One region of the Bacteroides sp. AM10-21B genome, then DNA from elsewhere that is predicted to be linked to it. Evidence: riboswitches for the same ligand, from Rfam matches in the RefSeq annotation. Region 1 holds a riboswitch; each other region holds the start of a gene.
What was found. A riboswitch is a leader RNA that binds a small molecule or an ion and turns the genes downstream of it on or off. The one in region 1 is predicted to bind cobalamin.

Region 1 (2,275 bases):
AGGGGGAGTGGTCATATCCCGATCCATTGCTACTGATAAGTATTCTGCCCATGAACTTGCGGGGATGCTTGCCACTATCGGCGCCATCAATGGGATAGCTACGGTGGTTGCTCCGATAGGGGGAGGGATGCTGGCCGATTTCAGCGGTTGGCATGGAATCTTCTGGTTCTTATTTATATTGGGCGCTCTTTTGATTATCGGAAGTATACGTTTCGAAGAGTCCTTGCCGAACGGGCAAAGGCAAAACTTCAAGTGGGGGGATATGTACCGTCGTTTTGGCGTAGTTCTGCATAACCGTCAGTATGTACGCTATATTTTACAGTATGGGTTTACGATGGGAGTTTTGTTTACCAATATAGCTTCAGCTCCTTTCATCATGCAGCAGCATTATGGACTTTCACCTATGTTATTCAGTATTTGTTTTGGGGTCAATGCGGTCGCTATGGTTATATCTTCCGTTTTGTCGGTTCGTTTTTCCACAATGGAACGGGCGTTATATGTAGGAAATCACGGTATGCTGCTTATCTCCATATTAGTCTCCGCCGCATTTTTCCTGAATTGCAGTTTCTGGGTGTATGAGATATTGATTTTCTGCCTGCTTTCAATGGTAGGAATGTCTTTTACAGCCTCCAATACTTTAGCAATGGATTGTGAACGCAGAAATGCCGGGGTGGCTTCAGCCCTTTTGGGGGCGATAGGTTTTGCATTTGGCGGAATCGTATCACCTCTGGTAGGTATGGGAGATATCAGGATGTCTACCGGTTTCTTATTTTTCATGGGAGCGTTATGCTCTTGTGTGTGCGCTTGTTTCTCTTTTCATCGGTTGCCTTTCTATAAGAAAGCTTTAAATTTTGCTCCTTATAGATTAATAAATGTTTTTTTGCAGAAACTGTTGTAAAGAGTCGGTTGATATTTATATTATATTCTTATCTTTGTCGGCGTTTTGTTCCGGTTCCTTATTCAGGGAACGGATGAAAAGGGAATCGGGTGAAACTCCCGAACAGTCCCGCTGCTGTAAGTTTCATTATGAATGTATCATTCTTGTGCCACTGTCTTTGGTTTGAGGATGGGAAGGCGATACATTAGAAATAAGTCAGAAGACCTGCAAAACGAAGTCAAAAAATTGCCCGTTCGAGGAAAGCGGACAGTGTGTATGTTTTAAAGATAATCTTTACTCTTTTATGGTGTGGAGAATGAAGATGCGGTTACTCTGCATCGCTTGTTTTTGTATGGAAGGAATTCTTTCTGCACAAGAAGTAGCGCGAAAGGACACGATTACAGGAAAAGTGCATCAGATTGATAAAGTGACTGTTACAGCACGACGTATGCCTAATAAAGTTACTTCGGCTGTACCTGTACAAACATTGTCACAGCAAGATATAAGCAGTCTCGGCATACAGAATATGGCTGATGCCGTGCGTCGTTTTGCGGGTGCTAATGTAAAAGACTACGGAGGCATTGGCGGATTGAAAACAGTTTCCGTACGAAATATCGGAGCGGCGCATACGGCTGTCAGTTATGATGGTGTTGTCGTAAGTAATTCCCAAGCAGGGCAAATTGATATAGGACGTTTCTCACTTGATAATGTTTCTGCCCTTTCACTGGCGATAGGGCAATCTGACGATATGTTGCAGTCAGCACGTTTGTATGCTTCGGCAGGCGTATTGAGTATTGAAACGGAAAAGCCGCATTTTGATGAGGAACGTAATGTGGCTTTTCAGGCACGGGTAAGTGGCGGTTCATTCGGATACGTTACTCCATCTCTGCGTTGGTGGCAGAAGGTAGGCGACCGTACTCGCTTTGCTGTGAACGCTAATTATATGCGTGCTGATGGGAATTACCCTTTTACTTTGGTCAATGGAAAGTATGTGACAGAAGAAAAACGCAATAATTCAACTATCTATTCCTGGCAGGGAGAGGCGACTCTTTACCATACCTTTAAAGACGGTGGCGAGTTGGATGTGAAAGGCTATTATTTCAACTCTCGTCGCGGGCTTCCGGGAGCGGTCACTCTCTATAATCCGATATCCGACGAAATTCTTTGGGACGAGAATACCTTTGTGCAGGCACGTTATAAGAAACGATTCTCTTCGAAATGGAGTTTGCAGGCACAAGCAAAGTATAATCATGGTTGGAACAGATATGAAGATAAAGGCAAGGAATATGCTGACGGATACTATCGTGCTGTACATAGACAGGATGAATATTATTTATCCGCAACGGCTTTATACCGTCCATTCAAAGCTCTATCCCTGTCTTTGGCTCAAGATGGAGC
Region 2 (2,275 bases), on a different contig from region 1:
ATGCATCATCTTCCAAGACTTGAGTTTTGAAATCTCCATCAATGACATCACGCTGGAAGAAGAACAGATACGCCTGAAACGGCAACTCACGCAGAACATCGCCCACGAACTGAAGACTCCCGTAAGCAGCATTCAGGGGTATCTGGAAACTATCGTCAACAACGAGAATATCTCGCATGAAAAGATGCAGACCTTCCTCGAACGGTGCTATGCCCAAAGCAATCGCCTCAGCCGCCTGCTGCGGGATATTTCCGTACTGACGCGCATGGATGAAGCCGCCAACATGATTGATATGGAAAAGGTGGACATCAGTATGCTCGTCACCAATATAGTCAATGAAGTGTCGCTGGAATTGGAAGAAAAACATATTACCGTCATCAACAGCCTGCAACCCAAGATACAACTAAAAGGCAACTATTCATTGCTCTACTCCATATTCCGCAATCTCATGGATAACGCCATAGCTTATGCCGGAACGAATATCCACATCAACATCAACTGCTTCCGCGAAGACGAGAATTTCTATTATTTCAGTTTTGCGGATACCGGAGTGGGTGTTTCGCCGGAGCACCTGAACCGCCTGTTCGAACGCTTCTACCGCGTAGACAAAGGACGCTCACGCAAACTGGGCGGCACAGGCTTGGGACTTGCCATCGTGAAAAACGCCGTCATTATCCACGGTGGAACAATCTCCGCCAAGAACAATCAGGGGGGTGGACTGGAATTTGTGTTCACGCTGGCAAAGGAGAAATAATTCTCTCCATTCATTCTTGTATGTCACTTTTTTCATTATCTTTGCGATGCATTGGTTTGCCTCCTTTCTTTCAAAGGAGGCAATTAAAAGGGAATCAGGTGCAAATCCTGGACAGTCCCGCTGCTGTAAGTTTCACATAATGTTGCAGGCTATAAACTCTCTCCATGCCACTGGAAGCATATTCCGGGAAGGCTGTTTGCAACAGAAACAAGTCAGAAGACCTGCCATGCACTGTTTTATCATTGCTTTCGAGGAAAAAGCGTTGAGTCTAATGAACCGGATAATTCATCCAATCATTTCATTCATCAAAACTCTTTCAAAGAAAGTAAAAGAGAATAAACTCTGCCAAGTTTATTTAAATGATGTCCGGCCGAAGTGATTCGTCCGGACATTTGTTTTACAAAAAGTCATAAAAGATTGCCTATCACCCGCAAAATCATTATATTCGGCACATAAAAACACAACAAACGGATTCTTCCGTTGACCTATTGTCGAACTTATAAAAATTAAGAATCTATGGAATTACCATTTGCCGAATCATGGAAAATTAAAATGGTGGAACCTATCCGCAAAAGTACCCGCCAAGAACGTGAACAGTGGTTGAAAGAGGCTCATTACAACGTTTTTCAGCTGAAATCAGAACAAGTCTATATCGACCTCATCACCGACTCGGGAACAGGAGCCATGAGCGACCGGCAATGGGCAGGCATAATGCTTGGGGACGAAAGTTACGCAGGCGCTTCTTCTTTCTTCAACCTGAAAGAGGTTATCACCCGTCTCACCGGATTTGAATACGTCATCCCTACCCATCAGGGGCGTGCCGCCGAAAATGTATTGTTCTCCTATCTGGTGCATGAGGGGGACATAGTACCGGGAAACTCCCATTTCGACACAACCAAAGGACACATCGAAAGCCGGAAGGCAATAGCGCTGGACTGCACGATAGACGAAGCCAAACAAACACAACTGGAAATCCCCTTCAAAGGGAATGTAGACCCTGCCAAATTGGAAAAAGCATTGCAGGAACATAGTGACCGCATACCGTTCGTCATTGTCACCATCACCAACAACACAGCCGGAGGACAACCCGTTTCCATGCAGAACCTTCGTGAAGTCCGAAGCATTGCCGACAAGTACGACAAGCCTGTCCTTTTTGACTCTGCCCGCTTTGCCGAAAACGCTTATTTCATCAAAACCCGCGAGGAAGGTTACAAGGACAAGAGCATTAAGGAAATCACCAAAGAAATGTTTGCCCTTGCAGACGGCATGACCATGAGCGCCAAGAAAGACGGCATCGTCAATATGGGCGGATTTATCGCAACCCGCCGACAGGACTGGTACGAAGGGGCCAAAGGATTCTGCGTGCAGTTCGAGGGCTACCTTACTTATGGCGGCATGAACGGCCGCGACATGAATGCGCTTGCCATCGGCTTGGATGAAAACACCGAGTTCGACAATCTTGAAACCCGCATCCGCCAAGTAGAATATCTGGCAAAGAAACTGGATGAGTATGAAATACCT
Region 3 (2,275 bases), on a different contig from region 1:
TGAATACCGACATTAAGAAAAACTTTATGATTGACTGGTATCCACATATTGATGTACTGAAAGGCGCCAACCTGCTCTCTACTGATGATGATACGGAAGAAGTGTCAAAGATTCTTTATAATCATTACAAAGATAAACTGACCGACAAGAAGAACATCGTTCTCTTGATGGGACACGGTAACCCCGATGTGAACTACAATGCCAACGGTAAGTACCTGGATGTACAGAATAAACTACAAGCAAAAGCCGCAAACGGAAATATCTTCGTAGGTACCGTAGACTATGGCGAAATGCTTTTCTGGCCGAAAGAAGAGGAAGAGAAAGAAGCAGACCGTATATCGGTAGCTTCTGCCGAGCAGATGATAAGCAACTATCCCGGCTGCATCTACTCACAAGTGATGAAATATTGCAAAACCAACAATTTACAACCTGCAGACGTAACCATCTACCTTGCTCCTTTCATGTCTATTGCCGGTGACCACGCCCATAACGACCTTTGGGGTATCGAAGCAATAGCCGAAAACAAAGGTTTGGATGAAGTAGAACTCAATACCAACGAATACAGCTGGCGCGAACGTCTGGAAAAAGCAGGTTTCAAGGTAGACAGAGCATTTGAAGCTCACCCCGTAGGCCAGGCCGATGCCGACCACGGTATCAAAGACGGTTGTGGTATCAAAGCTTTGGGCAGCTATCCTGAAATACGTGCAATCTGGGTAAACCACCTGAAAGAACAATGGGATGCCGACGCCTGGGAAAATGGTGAAGATTATCAGCCGGAAGCATAAAGCAAAGTAGAGAACAAAGCATAAAGACACATAATTTTTTTCATCAATAAGAGAATGTGTCCAAAATGAAATTCAATTATCATTTTGGGCACATCCTTCCTTTTAAAATCAGGTATTTTAAAGAATTACAAATCAAAAAAAATAGGCAATTAGATAGGACCTATTATGTTATCTCACCCTTTCCTTTATCAATTAGAAATAAACCCCTATCTTTGTTACCGCTTAGGTGATACACCCGTTGTCCCAACGAGTTGTATAAAAGGGAATCCGGTGCGAAACCGGAACAGTGCCCGCTACTGTAAAGTCACTTTGCTCCGCCTGCTTATCACGCAACGGAGCATGCGGAAAACATTCTTCAAAGCAATACCACTGTCTTACAGACGGTTGTTGATAGCAAACATTAGTTTGAGCACAACGTAAGCCGAGGACGGGAAGGTCTGTTTTTTCCACGAGACTGAGTCAGGAAACCTGCCTTGGCAATTTGCGCAGTCAACGTCTTCCCGGGGTCAGGAAGACAAGTATTAATCTTACATTTTCAATAAATGAGAACTAAATGTTTATTGGCAGCCATACTGTGCTGCCTGACACCCCTGCTCTATGCCCAGACTGCATTGAGCGGAAAAGTAGTGAATGCCGACACAAACGAACCTCTCGCAGGGGTAAATATCCGGATAGACAATAGTCTGACAGGATGCACCACCAACGGAAAAGGAGAATTCACTATCGACAACCTACCTGACAGACAGCACACACTACGATTCTCCTATATTGGTTTCACCCCCAAAAAATACACCACAGACGGACAGAAGAAAAATCTCCTCATAAAACTGGAAGAGAGTTACAACAACATCAGCCAAGTAGTAGTAACCGGAACCGGTACACACCGACGAATGACAGATAGTCCCGTTCCCGTTTCCGTAATCACAGCCAAAGACATAAGTAGCACCAACATATCCACGCTGGAAGAAGCACTGGTAAAACTAACGCCCAATATATCTTCTTACACCAACGGTATGGGTACTACCATGAGCCTGAACGGTATTAACGAAGACTACATATTGATACTGGAAAACGGTAAACGCCTGGCAGGTGAAGACCGCTACACACGTATTAACGTAGCCAATGTCAAACGTATCGAGATACTGAACGGCGCAGCGTCCGCTCTGTACGGAAGTGATGCCATAGGCGGCGTTATCAATATTATCACAGACGATGCCCGGAACACTGTAAACGTGTCCAGCTATACCCACTACTCCAATGAGGGACGCCTGACTGAAAGTGTCAATGCCGATGTCAATGCCGGAAAATTTTCCTCATACACCTCCTACCAGCGTCGTCAGGCAGGAAGTTGGCAGAACAATAACATCGATGAGAACGGCTACGAAACCGGACGACCTACTTCCGTAGGTTTCTACTCCAACACCGTGAACCAGCGTTTCGTATTCAATGCCACAGACAAACTGTCGTTCTATGCGCGCGGTACTTATTAT

Region 2: it holds a riboswitch for cobalamin, as region 1 does, so the genes downstream of both, DW121_RS07935 (tryptophanase) here and DW121_RS05285 (TonB-dependent receptor plug domain-containing protein) in region 1, are expected to answer to the same signal.
Region 3: it holds a riboswitch for cobalamin, as region 1 does, so the genes downstream of both, DW121_RS11175 (TonB-dependent receptor) here and DW121_RS05285 (TonB-dependent receptor plug domain-containing protein) in region 1, are expected to answer to the same signal.

What each region holds. Positions count from the first base shown of each region.
Region 1 is NZ_QRME01000003.1:262,480-264,754, forward strand. Features, by position in the region: gene DW121_RS05280 (multidrug effflux MFS transporter) at 1-898, shown strand, start outside; cobalamin riboswitch at 927-1,125, shown strand; gene DW121_RS05285 (TonB-dependent receptor plug domain-containing protein) at 1,182-2,275, shown strand, end outside.
Region 2 is NZ_QRME01000005.1:115,095-117,369, forward strand. Features, by position in the region: gene DW121_RS07930 (ATP-binding protein) at 1-754, shown strand, start outside; cobalamin riboswitch at 790-998, shown strand; gene DW121_RS07935 (tryptophanase) at 1,271-2,275, shown strand, end outside.
Region 3 is NZ_QRME01000007.1:201,961-204,235, forward strand. Features, by position in the region: gene DW121_RS11170 (sirohydrochlorin cobaltochelatase) at 1-785, shown strand, start outside; cobalamin riboswitch at 993-1,276, shown strand; gene DW121_RS11175 (TonB-dependent receptor) at 1,328-2,275, shown strand, end outside.